One region of the Paraburkholderia sp. CNPSo 3076 genome, then DNA from elsewhere that is predicted to be linked to it. Evidence: riboswitches for the same ligand, from Rfam matches in the RefSeq annotation. Region 1 holds a riboswitch; the other holds the start of a gene.

Evidence for each region. Region 1 has a riboswitch for ZMP and ZTP ahead of glyA (serine hydroxymethyltransferase). Riboswitches for the same ligand answer to the same signal wherever they lie in the genome.
Region 2: linked by a shared signal. The riboswitch ahead of M3A49_RS38140 (hypothetical protein) and the one ahead of glyA (serine hydroxymethyltransferase) in region 1 are both predicted to bind ZMP and ZTP.

What each region holds. Positions count from the first base shown of each region.
Region 1 is NZ_JAPMAL010000019.1:236,189-246,915, reverse strand. Features, by position in the region: tRNA gene M3A49_RS23265 (tRNA-Lys) at 162-237, opposite strand; gene ybgF (tol-pal system protein YbgF) at 414-1,163, opposite strand; gene pal (peptidoglycan-associated lipoprotein Pal) at 1,187-1,693, opposite strand; gene tolB (Tol-Pal system beta propeller repeat protein TolB) at 1,712-3,004, opposite strand; gene tolA (cell envelope integrity protein TolA) at 3,141-4,139, opposite strand; gene tolR (protein TolR) at 4,136-4,582, opposite strand; gene tolQ (protein TolQ) at 4,607-5,284, opposite strand; gene ybgC (tol-pal system-associated acyl-CoA thioesterase) at 5,439-5,933, opposite strand; gene ydfG (bifunctional NADP-dependent 3-hydroxy acid dehydrogenase/3-hydroxypropionate dehydrogenase YdfG) at 6,002-6,748, opposite strand; ZMP/ZTP riboswitch at 6,946-7,083, shown strand; gene glyA (serine hydroxymethyltransferase) at 7,244-8,491, shown strand; gene nrdR (transcriptional regulator NrdR) at 8,507-8,989, shown strand; gene M3A49_RS23210 (GspH/FimT family pseudopilin) at 9,146-9,682, shown strand; gene M3A49_RS23205 (hypothetical protein) at 9,679-10,098, shown strand; gene M3A49_RS23200 (PilW family protein) at 10,095-10,727, shown strand, end outside.
Region 2 is NZ_JAPMAL010000050.1:25,793-36,519, forward strand. Features, by position in the region: gene M3A49_RS38100 (methyl-accepting chemotaxis protein) at 1-596, shown strand, start outside; gene M3A49_RS38105 (hypothetical protein) at 649-885, opposite strand; gene M3A49_RS38110 (hypothetical protein) at 919-1,218, opposite strand; gene M3A49_RS38115 (helix-turn-helix domain-containing protein) at 1,379-2,356, opposite strand; gene M3A49_RS38120 (peptidyl-alpha-hydroxyglycine alpha-amidating lyase family protein) at 2,629-3,765, shown strand; gene M3A49_RS38125 (DeoR/GlpR family DNA-binding transcription regulator) at 3,787-4,605, opposite strand; gene M3A49_RS38130 (NUDIX domain-containing protein) at 4,636-5,235, shown strand; gene M3A49_RS38135 (DUF4406 domain-containing protein) at 5,232-5,639, shown strand; ZMP/ZTP riboswitch at 5,821-5,903, shown strand; gene M3A49_RS38140 (hypothetical protein) at 6,150-6,461, shown strand; gene M3A49_RS38145 (hypothetical protein) at 6,804-7,763, opposite strand; gene M3A49_RS38150 (hypothetical protein) at 7,863-8,102, opposite strand; gene M3A49_RS38155 (VOC family protein) at 8,440-8,868, shown strand; gene M3A49_RS38160 (cache domain-containing protein) at 9,093-9,575, opposite strand; gene M3A49_RS38165 (NAD(P)H-dependent flavin oxidoreductase) at 9,823-10,727, shown strand, end outside.

The DNA of each region.
Region 1 (10,727 bases):
ATGACGTGGCCTGTGCAGCGGGGATGGGACAGCGGGGGGAGGAGGGAGTATACATGCTGGACGCATGCTCGCGCGCCGAGTGTCTCAAGTCGCTTGAGCTTGCGCCGTACGCTGCAAAGCAAAAAGCCCAGTCCGAAGACTGGGCTTTTTGTTTGATGCTTTGGTAGGCCGTACGGGATTCGAACCTGTGACCAACGGATTAAAAGTCCGCTGCTCTACCAGCTGAGCTAACGACCCAAAAGAGAAGCGGGATTATAGCGGCGCATGGCCAACGCGTCAACCTTTGCCGTCATAAAACCGATGGAAACGCCCGGAGCACGCCGTGCCCCGGGCCTTCCCTGTATGCGAGAGGCGCATTTCGCGGCATTGGCATTACACCAGCGCCACGTCACGCCAAAACCAGCCAGCAGCGCTTATTTGAGCTGTGCAAGCTTGCTCTGCGCCGTCTGGGCGACATCCGAATTGCCGTATTGCGAAACGACCTGCTCGAGCGTGCGTTTGGCCGCAGCCTTTTGCCCCTGCTCGATCTGATTGTTCGCAATGGCCAGCAGCGCCTCGGGGGCGCGCGGATGCTGCGGGTATTTGTTGACGACGTTCTGCCACGTCGCGGTCGACCCCTTGTAGTCCTTCAGCGCATAGAGCGCGTTGCCGAGCCAGTACTGCGCGGTCGGCTGGTAAGGACTCTGCGGGAACTTCGCGATGAAGCTACGGAACGATGCCGCCGCGTTCTTGAAGTCGCCGTTGCGGAACTGCTGCGAAGCGGCGTTGAACGCGTCCATCTCACCCGGCTGAACCGTGCCTTGCATGCCGTCTACGGTCTCCTGCTGCGGCTCGAACTTCTTGAGTCGCGTGTCGAGATCCGTGTAGTAGTCCTTCTGTTGCTTCTGCAGGGTCGCCAACTGGTTCGCCATATCCTCGTTCTGTCCGCGCAACGTCGCGACCTGCTGGTTGAGCTGGTCGAGGTGGTTGGACTGGTCAAGGATCGTGCGTTGAGCGGCGGACAGCTGGCTGGACAGGCTGTCCGTTTTCGCGCGCAGGTCGAGAATCGCCTGGCGCGCCTGATCGTCATCGAAGATACCCGCGTGGGCCGGCAGCGCCGCGAAGGCGACGCCAGCCACGCAGGCGGCTGCGGCTGCGCGCAGCGGGGAGAAACGGTGCGACATACGCCCCTTCATGCAATGCTCAATTACTGTTGATACACGAGGTCAGCACGGCGGTTCTGTGCCCACGATGCTTCGTCGTGGCCCGTTGCGACCGGCTTTTCCTTACCGAGGCTGACGGCTTCCATTTGCGAATCAGGCACGCCCATCAGCGAGAGGGCGCGACGGACCGCTTCGGCACGCTTTTGACCCAGCGCCAGGTTGTATTCGCTCGTGCCGCGCTCGTCGGTGTTGCCCTGGATCAGGACGTGACGTTCCGGGTGCGTCTTGAGGTACTGTGCGTGAGCTTGCAGCAGCGACTGGTAGTCGTCCTTGACGGCGTAGCTGTCGAAATCGAAGTACACGCTGCGCTTGGCGAGCGGGCTGTTCGGGTTGTTCAGCTCATCGACGTTCACCTGGGCGACCGCGTTCGGGTTCGGCTGGGTGTTCATCGCGCCGGCGTTCGGGTTCGTTTCCTTGACACCCGACTTGCACGCTGCCAGCGCACCGATCATCAAAACGGCCAAGGCCAGGCGTACTTTCTTCGACATCATTTTTGCTCTCCTGAAGTGTTATTGCATAAAAGGACCCCAGGACGGCTCGCGTACGCTGCCGCCCTGAACGGACAGGATTTGCCGCGTACGACCGTCGGTCGATACAGCAGCCAGCACGCCACGGCCGTTCACCTGTGTGGCGTAAAGAATGTACTGACCGTTCGCCGCGAAGCTGGGCGATTCGTCATGTGTCGTGTCAGTGAGCGCCGTGGCGACACCGGACTGCAGATCTTGAATGTACAGCTTAAATCCGCCGCCCGTGCGTGAGATGTACGCCAGTTGCTTGCCGTCCGGGCTGACCTTCGGGCTCGTATTGTAGTTGCCGGTGAACGTCACACGCTGTGCCGTTCCGGTGCTTTCGCCCTGGGCCGGCATCTTGTAAATCTGAGGCTGGCCGCCGCGGTCGCTCGTGAAATAAATCCAGCGTCCGTCAGGAGAGTAGTTGGGTTCGGTGTCGATCGTCGTGCCTTGCGTGAGGCGGTGCAGGCCGGAGCCGTCGGCATTGACGGCGAAGATCTGCGTGTTGCCCGTGCGCGACAGTGCTACTGCGAGCGTGCGGCTGTCGGGAGACCAGGCCGGTGCCGAATTGTTGCCCTTCTGGTCCGAAATGATCACGCGGCGACCCGTAGGCAGGTCATGCACGTAGACGATCGGCTTCTTCTTTTCGAAAGATACGTAAGCGACCTTGGTGCCGTCGGGCGACCAGGCCGGCGAGATGATCGGCTCGGGGCTCGAGAGCGCGATGTGCGCGTCTTGTCCATCGGAGTCCGAAACCTGCAGCTGGAAGCGGCCGCCCGTCTTGATCACGTACGAAAGACGCGTGGCGAACACACCGCGATCGCCGAGCAGCTTCTGATAGATGTAGTCCGCAACCTTGTGCGCGCTCATGCGCAGGCCGCTTGCCGGGCTCGTGAGCACGAGGCCGCCGAGGCTTTCGCCCTTCACGGTGTCGTAGAGCTTGAAGCGTACTTCGTACTGGCCGTTGGCGAGCTTGTTCACGCTGCCCGCAACGAACGCATTGGCGCCCTTGGCCTTCCAGCTGCCGAGGTCGACGGAGTCGTTTTCCGAGATCGGTGCGTTGCCGGCGTCGATATTGGTGAATTTCCCGCTGCGTTGCAGGTCGGCGCGCACGATGGCCGCGACCTGCTCGGGCGAATTCGCTTCACCGGCAAAGTTAGCCGTGGCGATGGGGAACTGGGTGGAGCCCACGCCGGTGACGAGGACGTTGAGTTGTGCGTTCGCCACTCCGCCCGCCGTGATCAGGCAGGACGCGACGAGGGTTCGCAGGCCAAGCTTCGTCATCAATGTCATGCTGTGATATTTCCTGAAAAAAGCAATTTTGTCATAACGCGCAACAGCAGACTGACCCGAAAACGTTCGAATCGTTCCTTTTTAGCCACTGTTGCGCGGCGGCTTTCCTCAACCTTTCTGCGCCTTGCGCTCGCCATTAACCTGCCGGGCGCAAGGTGATCAAAAAGTTCGGCGGCGCCTTGCCATTCGTATCGAGCGGCATCGGATCCGATCGTTGGACGGCTCGTAGCGCGGCGTCGTCCCACGACGAGTTGCCGCTGCTACGCTGTATCTGCGCCGAAAGCAGAGTGCCCGTCGGCGAGCAGCGCACCGCTACAACTGTCTCCAGTCCTGACGTCTCGCCGGACCAGATGATGTTCGGCCGCACGCGCCGCTGCACTTTCTCCGCATAGCCCGGCGACGTCGCGTTGCCGCCCGAGCCGCTACCCGTGCCGCTCTTTGCAAGACCGTTGCCGCTCGTGCCTTCGCCGCCGCCCATCGAGCCTTGCATCTGCGCGATGCGGGCGCGGCGTTCCGAGTCGAGCTTCTTCGCCTGGGCGTCAGCCTGCGCCTTCGCCTTGGCGGCCTTCTCGGCGTCGGCCTTCTTCTGCGCGTCGAGCTTCGCCTGCTTCTGCTGCTCTTCTTCCTGCTGCTGCTTCTTGAGCGCGTCCTGCTGCTGTTGCTGCTGCTTTTGCTTTTCTGCCGCGGCTTGCTGCTGTTGCTGCTGCTGCTTGAGCTTTTCCGCCTTCTGCTGAGCCGCAAGCTGTGCAGCCTGCTGGGCCACGAGTTGCTGACGCTTCGCTTCGGCTTCCTGCTGGGCTTTCAGACGCTGCTGCTCGGCCAGTTGCGCTTCGCGCTGCGCTTCCTGCTGCTTACGCTTTTGCTGTTGCAGCGCAATGTCGGCTTCCTCGGTTTGCGGCGGCGGCGGGGCAGGGGCGACGGGCGCGGGCGGCGGCAGCGGCTTCGGTGTCGACAGGTCCGGCACCTCAGTCCACAGTTCCGCTTCTTCACCCGCCGGCGTGCTGTTCTGCCAGTGGATGCCGTGATAGAGGAACAGACCGAGCAGCACGTGCATGAGCACCGCGAGGGCGATAGCACGTCCCGTGCCACGCTCGCGCGGAGGCTGCAGCGGATACGAATCGTTCTTGCGGATCATTGCGATTTGACGAGCAGTCCGACACGTTTGACGCCATGCGACTTCAGGTCGGACATCACGTTCATCACCGTCTCGTATTTGACGGACTTGTCGGCGGCGATCACGACGGGCTGGTCGGGATGGCTCTGCTCGCGATCGGCGACGAAGCCGTTGAGATCGGCGCGCGTCATGGTTTCCTGCTGCGTGGCGCCGGAGTCATCCTTGTAGCGTACGCTCAGATTGCCGTCGGGGCGAATATTGACCACGACGGGCGGCACCTGCTGCTGCTGCGACGCGCCGCCGACGGTCGGCAGATTGACGATGGACGGCGCCACGAGCGGCGCGGTCACCATGAAGATTACGAGCAACACCAGCATCACGTCGATGTACGGCACGACGTTGATGTCGGCCATCGCACGGCGCGAGCGGCTGCCTCGCATGCTCGAACGGTTTGAGCCTCCCATCTTCGACTCCTTGCCTCGTGAAGATTAGTGGGCCTGACGCTGCAGGATGTTCGAAAACTCTTCGATGAAGGTTTCGAAGCGGATCGCCAGACGGTCGATGTCGTGCGCGTAGCTGTTGTACGCGACCACCGCCGGAATGGCGGCGAACAGACCGATCGCGGTCGCCGTCAGCGCTTCGGCGATGCCGGGCGCGACGTTCGCGAGCGTGGCCTGCTGCACGTTCGCGAGACCGCGGAACGCGTTCATGATCCCCCAGACCGTACCGAAAAGACCGATGTACGGGCTCACCGAGCCGACCGAAGCGAGGAACGAGAGGTTCGCCTCGAGCGCATCCATTTCGCGCTGGAAGGCGGCGCGCATCGCGCGGCGGGCGCCGTCGAGCACGAGGCTCGGATCGTTCAGGCGCTTCTCTTTCGCCTTCAGGAATTCGCGCATGCCCGACTCAAAGATACGCTCGAGCGCGCCGATCGTGTGGCGGTTGTTGGCTGCGCTCTGGTAGAGCGCCTGCAGGTCGCCGCCTGACCAGAAGTCGCGTTCGAAGCGCTCTGTCTGGGACCGCGCCCGGCGGATCGCAAACCACTTGCGGAAGATAAAAGTCCAGGAAATCAGCGACATGAGCAGAAGAAGCCCCATCACCGCCTGTGCCAGTATGCTCGCATTAAGAACGAGAGAAATGATCGACAGATCTTGTGTAGTGTTCATATAGGTTCGTTGTGACGTCCCGAAAGGGGCGAGCGGCTGCAAGACAACGCGAGGCTTCCTGTAGGCGGTTGGGAAGCTTTCGCGCCGTCGCGGCCGAACCCTGCTTGGTCCTGCATTGACCGGCGCGAGTTCACTGGCGTCGTATCAACGGTAACTACTGCACTGCCGTTGACACGGCGTACAGGTCTTTCTGTGGTCCACGTTGCAAGGCTTCATGAACGGGGGCCGGAATCGCTGCGGGGCGCATGGTCGTGCTGTCGACGCAGGCGACACGAATGGTGCCCGTGGCGAGCAGCGTGTTCTCGCGCCACGCTTCCTGCATGAAGTCGACCGAGGCGCGGCCCAGCTTCTCGACACGGCTTAGGGTAGTGACGACATCGTCGAGGCGCGCGGGCGAACGGTAGTCGAGCGCGGTACTGCGCACGACGAAGAGCACGCCCGTTTCCTCGGCGAGCCGACGCTGATCGACGCCGCACGCGCGCAGCCATTCGGTGCGCGCGCGTTCGAAGAACTTCAGGTAATTCGCGTAAAACACGATGCCACCGGCGTCGGTGTCCTCGTAGTAGACGCGCACCGGCCACGTAAAGCCGCGCCCGGCCGGTGACGACACCGCGTCCGGCTTGCTGGTGGAATTTTCCATGCCGCGCATTCTACCGGAACGCGAGGCCCCTACGTCTTTCGTACGACTGACGTAAGTATTAAATTTGTAAGGTAATTTTAGCCGCGGTGGACGCTGGTGCCGGCGAATGTCTGGGCAACGGGCATCAGTTCGATCGTGTTGATGTTGACGTGCGCGGGGCGCGTGGCGATCCAGTAGATCGAGTCGGCGATGTCCTCGGCCGTGAGCGGCTGCACGTCCTTGTAGACATTGGCCGCCTTGCTGTCGTCGCCGCGAAAGCGCACGTTCGAGAACTCGGTGCCGCCGCACAGACCGGGCTCGATGTCGGTCACGCGCAGTGCCGTGCCTGCGAGGTCGGCACGCAGGTTCAGGCTGAACTGACGCACGAACGCCTTGGTCGCGCCGTAGACGTTGCCGCCCGCGTACGGCCAGCGGCCTGCCACCGAACCGAGATTGAAGATGTGGCCGCGGTTGCGCTCGACCATGCCGGGCAAAAACGCGTGAGTCACCTGCACGAGGCCCGTGCAGTTGGTGTCGATCATGGTTTCCCATTCGTCGAGGTCCGCCCTTTGTGCCGGCTCCACGCCGAGCGCGAGGCCGGCGTTGTTGACCAGCACATCGATGCCTGCGAACCCGGACGGCAGCGCGCCGGGCGCGGCTTCCACCGCCGCGCGGTCGCGCACGTCGAGCTCGAAGGGCAGGAGGGCGTCGCCGAGTTCGGCGGCGAGGGCGTCGAGGCGGTCCTTGCGGCGAGCGGTGGCGACGACGCGATGGCCGCCCTTCACGAAGGCGCGGGCGATGGCGGCGCCGAATCCTGCGGACGCGCCGGTGACGAAAACGATCATGGTGGCTCTCTGGTCGGTAGAAGGCGAGAAAAGGGAAGAGCCTACTTGCAATGCCGCATTGCGGCAAGAAAGGGACAGTACACGCGCGGGCCGCATGGCCGGAGGCGCCGCCCGGCGCGCCACAGGCCGCGGGGCGCCCGAGCGCACTGGGGGCGGGCGGTTGCCTATTCCCCGCCGTTCCAATACACTAACGCGCTCAATCCCTGCGTGACTGGCGATAGGGTTCCGGATTGGCGGCATTGGCGGTAGCAATGCGTTCGTTATTGGGGACCCAAGGTGGAACGACCCACCGTGAAGCGCAGGGTGCCGTTTTGCCGTTCGCCTGGGCAGCCTGATTTCGCGCGCTTTCGTTAGCGCTGCCGTGGCTGTCCTGCCTCGCGTGTGCGGCGCCTCCTTCCGCCACGTCATGGCTGGCCTCTTCGCCAGCAGCGCCGCGTACCCGCTACGCGTTCCGCGCGAGACCCGGTCAACCTGAACACACTTAACGGAATCCGTATGTTTGACAGAGCCGAAAGCACCATCGCCAACGTCGATCCCGAACTCTTCAAGGCGATCGAACTCGAGAACCGCCGCCAGGAAGAGCACATCGAGCTCATCGCGTCGGAAAACTACACGTCGCCCGCAGTCATGGCCGCGCAGGGTTCGCAGCTCACCAACAAGTACGCCGAAGGCTACCCCGGTAAGCGCTATTACGGCGGCTGCGAAAACGTGGATATCGTTGAGCAGCTCGCGATCGACCGCGTGAAGCAGCTGTTCGGCGCCGAAGCCGCGAACGTTCAGCCGAACTCGGGCTCGCAGGCCAACCAGGGCGTGTTCTTCGCCGTGCTCAAGCCGGGCGACACCATCATGGGCATGAGCCTCGCCGAAGGCGGCCACCTCACGCACGGCATGGCGCTGAACATGAGCGGCAAGTGGTTCAACGTCGTGAGTTATGGCCTCGACGCCAAGGAAGACATCGACTACGAAGCGCTCGAAAAGCGCGCACACGAGACCAAGCCGAAGCTGATCATCGCCGGTGCGTCGGCATTCGCGCTGCGTATCGACTTCGAGCGCATCGCCAAGGTTGCCAAGGCGGTCGGCGCATACTTCATGGTCGACATGGCGCACTACGCGGGCCTCATCGCCGCGGGCGTCTACCCGAACCCGGTGCCGCACGCCGATTTCGTCACCACGACCACGCACAAGAGCCTGCGCGGCCCGCGCGGCGGCGTGATCCTGATGAAGGCGGAGTTCGAGAAGCAGATCAACTCGGCCATCTTCCCGGGCATCCAGGGCGGTCCGCTCATGCACGTCATTGCCGGCAAGGCCGTGGCGTTCAAGGAAGCGCTCTCGCCGGAATTCAAGACCTACCAGCAGCAAGTGGTCGACAACGCGCGCGTGCTGGCGGAGACGCTGGTCAAGCGCGGTCTGCGCATCGTTTCGGGCCGCACGGAAAGCCACGTGATGCTGGTGGACCTGCGCGCCAAGAACATCACTGGCAAGGCGGCGGAAGCCGTGCTCGGCACCGCGCACATCACGGTCAACAAGAACGCGATCCCGAACGATCCGGAAAAGCCGTTCGTGACGAGCGGTATCCGTCTCGGTTCGCCGGCCATGACGACGCGCGGCTTTGGCGTGAAGGAAGCCGAGCAGGTGGGCAACCTGATTGCCGATGTGCTCGACAATCCGGAAGACGCCGCGACGATCGAGCGCGTGAAGGCGCAGGTCGCCGAGCTGACGAAGCGTTTCCCGGTTTACCGCTAAGCCACGCGATAATCCATGCGCTGCCCTTTTTGCCGGCACGAAGACACGCAGGTCGTCGACTCGCGTGTGTCCGAAGACGGCGCCGCGATCCGGCGCCGCCGCCGCTGCCCGGCCTGCGACAAGCGTTTCACGACGTACGAGCGGGTCGAGCTGGCGATGCCTTCGATCGTCAAGAAGGATGGCAGCCGCACGGAATTCGACCGCCGCAAGATCATGGCGAGCATGCAACTGGCGCTGCGCAAGCGCCCGGTTGCGGCCGATGCGATCGACGCGGCGGTTGCCCGTATCGAGTATCAACTGCTCGGCAGCGGCGAGCGCGAAGTGCGCAGCGAGCGCCTTGGCGAGCTCGTCATGGGCGAATTGCGCGAACTCGACAAGGTCGCGTTCGTACGGTTTGCTTCGGTGTACCGACGCTTCGAGGACGTCTCCGAATTCGAAGACGTGATCGAGGAATTCCGCCGCGCGGGTGCTGCCAACAACCCCGCGAAAAAGCGCTGAGCGCATTCGCATTTTTCTTCCCCCTGCCAGGCCGCTGTCGTAACGCTTGCATTCTCGCGAGCCGACGTTGCGCGCACCAGCTAGCCGTTCGGCTAATTGTTTCGTTTCGCTTTCGTCCGTAGATTGATGGCAATCCGCTCGAACTAAGGATTGCTCATGAAGTCCGGAGGATTCACGCTCATTGAGACGATGGTCGTCATCGTCCTGCTGGCGATTTGCGCAACGGTTTCCACGCCCGTTTTCATCGCATGGCGCGTGCGCGATCAGGTCGACGCGCGCGCCAACGCCATGCTCGGCACGCTCGCCTACGCACGCAACGAGGCAATCCGGCGCAAGTCGCGCGTCACCGTTTGCCGCGTCGACGCCGCGCGCCATTGCCTCGAGGCCGCCAAAGCGTGTCCGTCCGGTATTGCCGACTGGTCCTGCGGCTGGGCCGTCATGATCGAGCGCGCCGGAGCCTCTATCCCGTTGCGCACCCAGCCGGCGCTCGACACGATTTCCGTGGCGTCGGGGCTCACTGCCATCACGTTTTCGCCGCCGGCGGGGCAGGCCATCGGCAGCTTGCGCAACTTCGAGATTGCCCCGCGGGCCACGTCGGCGGCACAACGCGGCGCGGGCTGGCGTCGCTGCATACGCATCGCGCAGGGGGGCCGGGCACGCATCAGCGACGGCGCATGCACGGGGGCGTCATGAGCCGGGTGAGCGTGCGCGGGTCGACGCTGCTTGAAGTCGCCATTGCGCTCGGCGTCATGGCGATGTGCGGGCTCGGCCTGATGAGCACCCAGCTCGGGCTGGTCCGGTACGCGCAACTGGCGGCGGCGCTCGAGCGCGCGGCGTTTGCCGCTGACGCCATGGCCGAAGCGGCGCGCGCGGTAGGTGTAACGCCCGCTGCGACCAATCGATGGCAGGCGCTGACGGCGAGCATCGTGCCCGAAGGGCGGCTGACCACGTCGAGCGTGGGCGGCGACGCATCGGTCGCGTCCGTGAGTTGGGCGGCGACACCGCTCGGCGCAGCGTCGGGATCGACGACTGTTTCGCGGGTTGCGCCGTGTCTCGATGCCACGGCGCCCGCCGGGCGCGCCTGCGTCGCCCTCGCGTTTCTGCGATGAACAAGCGGCTCGCCCACGTGCGCCAGCAGGACGGCCACACGCTGCTCGAACTAACGATTGCCGTGGCGTTGGGCCTCGTGGTGACGCTTGGCGCGCTCTCGGCTTATCGCACGCAGCGCCAGGCCTATGCGCACGCGAACGACGCCGCGCGCATCCACGAGGCCGGCATGAACTCGTTGATGCTGATCGGCGAGCAGATCCAGATGGCCGGCTTTGTTGCCGCGGACGCACGCTCGACGCTTGCCGGCCCGGCGATCTTCGGCTGCGCGGCGGGGCGCCCGATCGGCACCGATGGGGCGCTTACCTGCGAGCCGCTGCCGAGCCGGTCGGACGGGTTGGCCGTGCGCTATCAAGGCGACGGCGTATCGACGTGGGCCGCCACAAACGGCCAGGCTACCGACTGCCTCGGGCAGGGGGTGGGCGTGGGAAGCGTGGAAATCGTGAACCGCTATCACGCCAAGGGGAGGGAGGGGACCAGCGAGAGTGAGCTTTACTGCGCGGGCTCCGGCAAGCCCGGCAAGCCCGGCACGCCGCAGCCGCTCGTCGAGGGCGTCGAGCGTTTGCGCCTGCGCTACTGGACGGCGGGCGCGGCACAGGCGGTCGAGGCTTCGGCGCTCGCGCGCGATCAG
Region 2 (10,727 bases), on a different contig from region 1:
ACGCGCGCACCGCGCAAACGCTCGCCAACAGCGCGCAGGAAGTCGCCGATCGCGGCTCGCAGGTCGTGAGCAACGCGGTGCAGACGATGGAGCGCATCGACGGCAGCTCGCAGAAGATCGCCGATATCACCGGCATCATCGAAGGCATCGCGTTCCAGACCAATATCCTCGCGCTCAATGCGGCGGTGGAAGCCGCGCGCGCGGGCGAACAGGGCCGCGGATTCGCCGTGGTCGCGAGCGAGGTGCGCTCGCTTGCGCAGCGTTCGGCGGCGGCCGCCAAAGAGATCAAGACGCTGATCGCGGAATCGGTCGAGCACGTTTCGACGGGCTCGGACTATGTGCGCTCGGCCGGCGAGACGATGAACGAGATTGGCGAGTCCATTGGCCGCGTGACGACCATCATGCACGAGATCGCGAACGCGTCCGAAGAGCAGCGCGACGGCATCGAGCAGGTGAATCTCGCGGTCTCGCAGATGGACCAGGTCTCGCAGCAGAACGCAGCGCTCGTGGAAGAAGCGGCCGCGGCCGCCATGGCGCTCAGCGAGCAGGCCGACTCGCTGCGCGATGCCGTTGGAGCGTTCAGGCTCGCGCACTGAGCGCAGGACAGCCGCCAGAAGGGATTGAGGCGCTGCCGGCGAACCGGCCGCCTCAATTCAATGCGTCGTTCAGCACGGTCGTCGCGTGGATCTTTGAAAGCGCCCGCTGCCATGCAGCGGTGTCGCGCGTGGCGTCGGCGTTTTCGATCAGCGGTTCGAGCATCGAAAGCAGGTCCGCCGAGCGCGATGGGTCTTTCGGCGTGTTCACGTCGGAAACGAGCGCACCTCGTTCGTACTTCGAATCAGCTGTATTCTGCTCAGACGACTGACGCAGCTTTCGCTTGCCCATACGGGCGTATTCGTGTGTTGAGCCGTTTTCAGCTCAGCTTGCGCAGGCCAGCTCCCGCATCCGGCGGGACCCGTCGAAGTCCCGGGCTTGCATGGCAGCCACAGCGCAGCCACGCTTTTCCAGCCGCTCGGCCAGCAGCCAGCAAAACACGTCCAGCTCGGCCCTGCCGCGCGTCGCGATGAATTCGTGCATGACTTCGTGCACGGCGCTTTCCTGTGTCGCCGTCGAAAGCATGCTGGAAATATGCGACGCGCCGCGCGCGAGTTCGAGCGAATACGCCGCTTCGTAGTAGTACAGGCCGCCTTGACGCGGCCTTTTGTGGGCCTTTTTCATGTTTCCCCCGTTTGCCTGGATCTCGCAGGCGTCTGCATCTTTGCAGGCGGCGCATGACGCGGCAATGAATCGGCAGTACCTGGGTCCAAATCTGTCGCTATGTCTCAAATACTTGTTGTTTTGTCTCACACGCGGCTTGAACGATCCGCGCGTTTCATGCTCAACGCATCAAGGCCATCCAGTAGCGCCAGTCGTCCGCCCCGGATTCTTTCGCCAGCTCGGTATCGCCGTTGAGCGCCAGCATGCGTACCGCCCGCGGCGAGAGGCCAATCGAGCGGCGAAACGCGCGCGTGAAATTCGCGGCATCGGTGAAGCCGTGCGCGGCGGCAATGTCGGCAATCGATATACCGCGTCGCGCCGGGTCGGCGAGCATCTCACGGCAGCGCCGCAAGCGGCGCTCGCGCACATAAGTCGCGAAACCGCCCTCCTGCTCGAAAAGGCGGTACAGCGTGGCACGCGACATGCCGAATGCTCGCGCTACGAATTCCGCGTTCAGTTGTGGGTCGCTCAGGCGCTTCTCCACATAGCGGCAGATCGATACGAATCCGCATTGCTGAACGGCCGGCATGTGCTCCGGGCTCACGCTCGCGTTGAGCGCGCTGGCCGCGAGCTGAAGCGTTGCGGGCATGACGGCCTGGGCGTGGGTGAGCGTCATCTGCGGGGCGTGCCGGTAAAGCGCGCCCAGATGCTCACGCAGCAGCGCGACCGTCGGATCGGCGCCGCTTATCACGCGCATGCTCTGCTGGTCGGGCGCCGTCAGCAGAGGGGCGAGCAAGCGCCGCGGCACCGCCAGATTGAGGAATTCGCTTTGTGTGGTTTCGGTCGCGAGCGGTTGGGCCGCGTCCACGATGAACATGTCGCCCGGTTGCGTACACGCTTCCGGCCCCCCGTCGCGCGCCCGGCAATGGCCGCCTAGATAGAACTGCAGAACATATTGGTCGTGGCCGTCGCGCCCGATCTTCGCGTTCGAGCGGTCGTAGCGCTGCGCGCCCGTGCGTATCGAGCCCAGCACCACGTCGCCGAACAGGTAGCCGCTCACGCTGGTGCGGAATCCCGCGTCGCGCGATTCGGCGGTCTGCGTGTCGAAGATGACGCTCACCGCCTCGCGCCACGCGGAAAACTGCTGGTCGCGAGACAAGACGCTGGTATCGAACGCGGAATGAGGCAGGGAATTGGGCGTTGGGCTCATAGGCCACCTTGGTATGCGAAATGACTACGTGATGGATATCCTCCACTCGACTACTGCGCTATCGGTTGCGCGCGCAAATTCTTTAGGGTGCGCGCATCAAGGAATATTGGCTACGGGGAATGCGCCTTGCTACGCGCAGGACGGGTGCCCCGTTTCATGCGCCGAAAGGGTTGCAATGCACAACGCCCGCCGCCGTCTTCGACGAAGAGGAGGAAGGTTCGATGAGCCCGCTTCATTCCATCGGCTGCCCATGCTGCGGCGGCCTGTTACAGGGTGCGTTCACGCGTCGCCAGTTCCTCGCGGCAACCGCAGCGCTCGCGGCCGCGCCGGCTTTCGGCCAGACGCAGACGGTTCCGTCCATCGCTTACGATTCCATTCCCAATCCGGTGCAGCTGCCGCTGGATAGGTATTTCGGCGAATGCTCCGGCGTCGCGGTGAATTCGCACGGACATATTTTCGTGCTCTCGCGCGGCAATACCACGGGGCCGGCTTACGGCGCCGCCGCCGCGCAATTGCTCGAATTTTCGGCCGATGGACGTTTCGCCAGAGAGATCGGCCATAACCTCTACGCGTGGTCGTTTGCCCACACCGTGAAGATCGACCGCCAGGACAACATCTGGGTGACGGACAAGGGCTCGGACATGGTGATCAAGTTCACGCCGGAAGGCCGCGTGGCGATGGTGTTTGGCCGCAGGCAGGAAGCGTCCGACGAAGAGACGGCGCCGCTCAAGCATCCGAACCCGCCCTTGCCGGCCGAGCCCGGACGCTTTCGCCAGGTCACCGACGTCGCCTGGGACGCCGCCGGCAACACCTACATCAGCGACGGCTATATCAACTCGCGCGTGGCGAAGGTGGACAAGGACGGCAACTGGCTCAAGTCATGGGGCGATCGCGGCACGGGGCCCGGACAGTTCCATACGCCGCACAGCATTGCAGTCGATGCGCAGGACCGCATTTATGTCGCAGACCGAAGCAACCGGCGTATTCAGGTCTTCGATACGAATGGCAAGTTCCTGCGGCAATTCACGATCGACGTTCCCGTGCCGACCGGCGCGCGGCCCGCCATCGGCAACGTGCCGGACGAAGCGACGATCGCCGCGGGCACGCTCGCGCCGGGCTCGCCGTGGGCGATCTGCATCTCGCCCGGGCCCGATCAGGTGCTGTACAGCTCCGACGCTTACCCGGGGCGCATCTACAAGTTGAGTCTCGACGGCGAGTTACTCGGCGTATTGGGCGAATCAGGCAAGCAGTTGAAGCAGTTCGGCTGGATCCACGAAATGGCGTGTCCCGCGAAAAACGTGCTGTTCGTCGCCGAACTGCTGAACTGGCGCGTGCAGAAGCTGGTGCTGCACGCCTAGCACGACGGCGCGCTCACGCACTCAAGCGCGCACCACCGTCACGCCGGCCGCCTCGATCGGCTCGATCAGCTTCGCATCCGTCGAACGCTCGACGACGATGGTCTGCGCCATGCCGATCGGACCGATGCAGTACGGCGACGCCGCGTTGAGCTTCGCGGCCGACGCCAATACGACCGTTTCGGCCGCGCGCGAGGCCAGTGCGCGCTTTACATAGGATTCCTCGAAATCCCCGGTGCTGAGCCCGGCTTGTACGTGCACGCCCGTCACGCCCATGAAGTACACGTCCGCATGGATGTGCGCGATCGCCTCCACGGCTGCCGCGCCCACCGTGACCACCGAATGCTTGTAGAGCTTCCCGCCGATCAGCACGACCTCGATGGCGGGATGCTCCGCGAGCGCCACCGCGACGCCGGGGCTATGCGTGACGATGGTCGCCTGCAGATTGGGCGGCAGGCACTCGACCAGGAGCGCCGAAGTCGTCCCGCCATCGACGATCGCCACCTGCCCCGGCGCGATCATGTCCGCGGCCTTTTGCGCAATGCGCCGCTTGGCCGCCACCTCCATGCCGCGCCGCTCGGCAATGGGCGCCACCGCCGGCGAAGCCGGCAGCGCGCCGCCGTGCACGCGCTGCAACAGGCCTTCGGCCGCCAGTTCGCGCAGGTCGCGCCGCACCGTGTCCTCGGAAACGCCGAATTGCGCGCTCAGTTCGCCGGCGAGCACCTGGCCGTCGCGCTTGAGCGCCGCGAGTATCGCTTTCTTTCGTTGATCTGTGAGCATGAGAATGGCACGAACCGGTTTGCACGAATTTTCTTGATTTTGCACGAAACTGCACGATACCATGAATGTCGAATGCCGACCAAGGGGAACGAGATGACTGCAACGAAAGAGCGCGTGCGAATGATCGAAACCACCGTGCTGTCCGACGACTGGTATGTGCTACGCAAGGTGACCTTCGACTTCCTGCGCAGCAATGGCGCGTGGCAGCGCCAGAGCCGCGAAACCTACGATCGCGGCAACGGCGCGACCATCCTGCTGCACGACCCGCGCAGCGGCAACGTCGTGCTCACGCGGCAATTTCGCATGCCGACGTTCGTCAACGGACATGACGGCATGATGATCGAGGCCCCGGGCGGCCTGCTCGACGACGCCGCGCCCGACGAGCGCATTCGCGCCGAAGTCGAGGAAGAAACGGGCTACCGCGTGCGCAACCTGCGCAAGGTGTTCGAGGCGTACATGAGCCCCGGCTCCGTGACCGAGAAGCTGTATTTCTACCTGGGCGAATACGACCCCGCCGAGCGGCCCGGCGCGGGCGGCGGAGTCGAGGAGGAAGGCGAGGATCTGGAAGTGGTCGAAGTGCCGCTTGGCGAGGCGCTAAGGATGATCGAGCGCGGCGAGATCGTGGACGGCAAGACGATTATGCTATTGCAGCACGCCGCACTCCGTCGGCTCTCCGAAGGACACGCAAAGTGAAACCACAACTGATCCTGATCGCTGGTCCGTACCGGGGCGGCACCGATGGTGATGCTGTGCGTATCGCCGAAAATCTGCGTCGGCTGGAACGTGCTGCGCTCGCGGTTTACGAGCGCGGCCACATGCCGATGATCGGCGAATGGGTATCGCTGCCGCTCGCTCGCGCCGCCGGCTCTGAACGTATTGGCGACGAAATCAGCGAGCATTTTCTCTACCCCGCAGCGCGCAGACTCATAGAACGGTGCGACGCTGTTTTGCGCATTCCAGGCGAATCGAAGGGGGCCGATGGCGACGTGGAATTGGCCCGCAGCCTCGGCAGACCCGTTTATCGCAGGATCGACGAGTTGCCTGACGTCATATTCGGGGAATCTGTTGCTGATGAATCGCGCGGCGTGCCGCGATAATCGCCGCTTATCGCGGCAATGCTGCACACCCCGCGAACCCACCATCACCTGCAAACCGCGGCAACGCAGGAAGCGTACGACCGGTGGCCGCGACCGGACTGCCACGCCCGTCGGCTCTCCAGTAGCGGCGCCCGTTGTGTCGGACTGAATCGGCGGCGATTCCCGAGGGTGCGGTAAGTTTTGGCATCTACGTGACTGGCGAGAACGGATGGAGCACCATCGGGGAGCGTAGACGTAGTGCCGCCGTTCGCCTGGGCATCGTGATCGTCCGTACTGGAGACCTCCAATGATCAACGCCCACAGCTCCGTTTTATGCCTGCCTTCTCCGCCGTGTGAACCGCGCTCACCGGCTCTCCCGACCTTTGGTCCGCTTCGAGGTGGCTCGAGCGACCGCTTGGGGGTCGGCTACGGCTCATTGCATCGGACATGCTGTCGCACAGGACCGGTCCTTCGACATTGCCGCGCAGATCGTCGACAATCCCTTTCACCGGACTCGTGGATGGGAGGTAAGTGAATCGATTTAGACGCGATGTGCCGCTGCCACCGCAAATGCAGGGTCGCTGGAAAGGTGCAGATGATCCGCCTTCAGAGCTAGTTGTGGATGGAGGTGCGATTACTTGTTTCGGGGCGGTTGTGAACTATGACCACAAGGCCATAGTCGAGGAAGACGGAGCTTTGACCGTTAGCCTTGGCGTCGACGATGATTTGCGTATAGACGACTTTCAGCGGGAGAAAATCACTGGCCTCGTCACGACACCCGAAGGCCGATTCCTTCTCTATAACGTGAGTTTTGGGCTCGAATTTGTGCGTCCGGCTCCTTGATTGACAAACGTCCTCGTCCGATCACTCCGGTACGCAGACGGACTGCCGCATCGGGCACCGGACGGCCAATTTGTGCCGTTGGCCAATCAATGGGACGGGGCCTTCAGGCGGCCGTTGCGCTCCAATAGCTGCGGTCGAACACTGTGCGTATAGCCCCCCAGGCGAACGCCTCGCCGGTAACGAAGCGTAACAACAGCCAAATCCAGCGCAACCGGCATTGCGGCTTGTGCACCAAGACGGCAGCCGCCGACTACGAACGACTACGTCCCACCGGGCGCGACCGGTACGGGCGATCTTGCCGCCTCATGACCGGGCAGTGAACGAATGTCCACGCACCACGACCTACTGGCTTGCCTGCAAGCGCCGGTACTCCGCCTGTTTCATTTCGACGTAATGCTTCCGGTCGATTTCGTGCAGTTGCCGTGGATATTGCTCGCTGGCGCTGAACCAGTTGTTCAGGCGTTGCTCCAGCCGCGTGTCGGGCAGGCTGACCGGTTCGCCGATAAAGGCATCGATAGCCAGGTAGTAACGCATGGTATTGCGTTCGACGAGGCCGCGCACCCCATCGGCGTATTTCGGCTCTGGCGCGGACGGACCCGCGATATTGGTGAATCCGACCTTGCCGCGACCGAAAGTTGCCAGATAGCCCTTCATGGCGAGCCTCCCGAATACGCCGTAGCTGTATGCATAGGTCAAGTGCAGGAACGTGCGACCACTTCCGAGGGACACCGCTTCCAGAACGATCTGATAATCGCGGGTGTCCAGCGGTCCGCTCCCGGCGTGGAGCTTTATCCGGAAATATCCCGGGCCGGTCGTCGCCGGATCGTATTCGAATTGCAGGCGATAAGTGGAAGCGAGCTTCTCTTCGGGCACCTGATCCTCGCTGATGTTGACGGTCAGCGTGTCTCCGCTGCTGCTCGCGGAGACATGGCAGTACTTCACGTTGGGATGCAGGATCAATACGTTGCACCAGTTCTTTGGGCCGTGCGACGGATCATTGAGGATGCGACTGACAGTCGCGAACGGGTAATCCATCACCGCGTAGATTTCGCCTGCGACCGTGGATGAGGACTCGCGGGAATCGAGGTACAGCCTCCGATGAAACGCATTTTGGTCGAGTTGCGGTTTCAGGCTCTCGTAGGTGGCGCGCAAGCTGGTCGCATTATCGACCGGTTCAGCCGCCCGCCCGAGAGTTAACGGGTAGCATACGGCGAGAACGAGGATGCACACCGTCCCGCGTAGCCGCTCGGTGACTGAGCATCGGTGAGACCGACTAATCTCCGGTTCGGGAAGACGGGGCATAAGAATCCTGATGCGTTCGGTGGCTCCCATCCACGAGTGCCTGTCCTCCCCGGTATGCGCATGAATCATGCCTTCCCGGCGGTTGATAAAGACTCTTATTCACTCCGGTACTCCGACATGCATCACCCGTTCCTTGCGGTTCGCTTCCGTGCAGGACGCCTGGAGACTTTGCCGATGCAATGGTTTCAGGAAGCCATGGGCGAAATTGCGACAACCACGCAGAAAACGTGATGGATCGTGGATCGAGTGGCGGCCCCATACAGATCGAGATCGCCTGCGCAAAATATTGGGTTGCAGTGGTGCACTTTCAATCAAAACGAACTTGTGGGCGCGGTGCATGGGTAGCTCCTTGCACATCGCCAACGTCAGCTCAGCAGAATCTTCATCGAACTAGTGCTCTCGGCCATCTACGGCAGCTCAACCAAAGTCGGAAAGGGACAATCGAGCGTCAGCAGTACGCTGTGACGTGACACACACACAGTCGATGCCGCGAGCGCTACCGAACCAACCCGATCGCCGTTCGCTGCCGCGTGGGGACGCCTGTCGGCCACTTGAAACAAGCCTACACTCATCCATGCTCCGCGCTACCTGAATGCCGGCCGCCACATCAGTTCGACGGGCGCGGGGGACATGTTTGTTCCTCATGGCGCCGCTCATTCGCGGCAAAGGAGAAACCATGGAAAAGATCCCAAAAGCCACGGCCTTGTTCGTCGCAGGCTTCGGCCCGATTGTCATTGAAGCCCAGGCAAGCCGCGAACTCTACAGTCGGGCCTTCGGTATTCCCTTCAAGGAAGAGAAAGGTGGCTACCTCCATACGGAGAGTCTGCAAGGCGCAAACACTTTCGCCTTGTGGCCGCTCTCCCAGGCCGCTCAGTCGTGCTTCGGCACGGATTCGTGGCCTCGTGACGTACCGATCCCGCAAGCCTGGATTGAGTTTGATGTCGACAACGTCGAAGCGGCTACGGCAGAACTTGAGTCACGAGGGTATCGGATGCTGGTCAGCAACCGGAATGAGCCGTGGGGCCAGACCGTCAGTCGCTTCATCGGGCCAGAAGGATTACTGGTAGGAATCACCTTTACGCCATCAATGCGGCAAGAGAAATGATGGCGGTCGCTGTGGCAGTCCCGCGTGCGACTGGTTTGGCCGCCGAGAAGCACTCGCTTCCCCCAGGTGAATGGCTGATGAAGTGCTGAGAACAGGCCTCGCCGTCCTTGCGGACCTGGTGGCTGCAACGGGTCGAACTCTGCCGACCGCGTCCTGGTTCGGCCATGCCGGACCAATGGTCCCCCTACTCGTGCCCGCGTTGGGTCGTGTTGAACCCAAAGGGGCTACCAGGGATAGAATCCCGAACCCACCAGACCAGGAACTCCATCGATCGTCACGGCCTTCACGTAGGTCCATTTCTGCGTTGGCTGGGTCTGCCCAGGTTTCGGGGACATGTAGTCGACCCATCCCGATCCACTGGTCTTGGCCGTCTGAATCATGGCGTCGTGAAACAACTTGCCATTGACATCTTTCTGACCGCTGACCTTCGTCCCCTCGCGCGCTGGGATGCCCGTATTCAACAAGACATTCGACTCAAGGTCGTATACGAACACATATGTGTCACCGTGCAACCACTCCGAGTCCTTTACTCTGAACTCGGAAAAAGCTGCCTTACCTTGACTGTCGATCAACGCGGCGGCTTTGTTGACTAGCGCTTCGACTTGTCTCGCCTGCTCGGATGGGGGAGGAGACGACTGTGCAAATGATGCGGTGCCGGGCAAGCCCGAAAAAAGCAAGAGACCGAGCAAGAACGCTTTCATCTTCATGACATCACCTCCAGCGGTGGGCATTGTGGCCGTGTGCGCGCTTCCAGAACTGACGCTGGGAATTTCTGGCTAGCCTGATTGATAGCCAGGAAAGCCGCAATACCATGAAAGCGCGCGCCGCCCGGCATACGGGCTACCTGATCGAGCGGTACTAAAACAAATCATTTCCGGTGCGGCCCATCATGCTCCAATATTGGTGCAAAGGCTTGGGCACGGGATCAAAGGGTCATCACTGCGGGGGACGGCGATGTTCGAGCGATACGAGCGACTGGCGAAGCAACTCGGTGTGGACCATCCGGTGCTGCTCGCACCGATGGATCTGGTGGCAGACGGCAAGCTCGCGGCGGCCGTGACGAAGGCGGGCGGATTCGGCCTCATCGGCGGAGGCTACGGCGACGAGGCGTGGTTGCGCAAGCAGTTCGCCGCCGCTTGCGGCGCGCGGGTCGGCGTGGGTTTCATCACATGGAGCCTGTCGCGGCGGCCGCACCTGCTCGACGTCGCCATCGAGCATGCACCGGCCGCGATCATGTTTTCGTTCGGCGACGCGAGCGCGCACATCGGGACGACGAAGCTTGCCGGCATTCTCACCATCTGCCAGGTTCAAACGGCGGCGATGGCCCGCGAGGCTGTCAATTGCGGCGCCGATATCGTCGTCGCGCAAGGCGCCGAAGGCGGCGGTCATGGTATCGCTTGCAGCACGATCTCGCTCGTTCCGGCAGTCGTCGACGCCGTCGGCGATCGCGTGCCCGTGGTGGCGGCCGGCGGAATCGCGGATGGCCGCGGCTTCGCAGCGGCCATCGCGCTTGGCGCGTCCGGCATCCTGATGGGCACGCGCTTCTACGCGAGCGAAGAAGCGAGCGGTGACGACGAAGCGAAGCGGCGCATCGTCGAATGCAAGGGCGGCGAGGAAACCGTGCGCGGCATCCTGTTCGACATGGCGCGCAACAACGTCTGGCCAGCACCGTACACGGGGCGCGTGTTGCGCAACGCGTTTTCGGAGAAGTGGGCCGGACGCGAGCGCGAGCTGTTGCAGCAGTTGCACGTCGAGCATCCGCGCTATATGGAGGCGCGCGCCACAAGGCAGTACGACCTGGCGGCCGTGATCGCCGGCGAGTCGGCGGCGTTGATCCGCGAGGTACTGCCGGCCGGGAC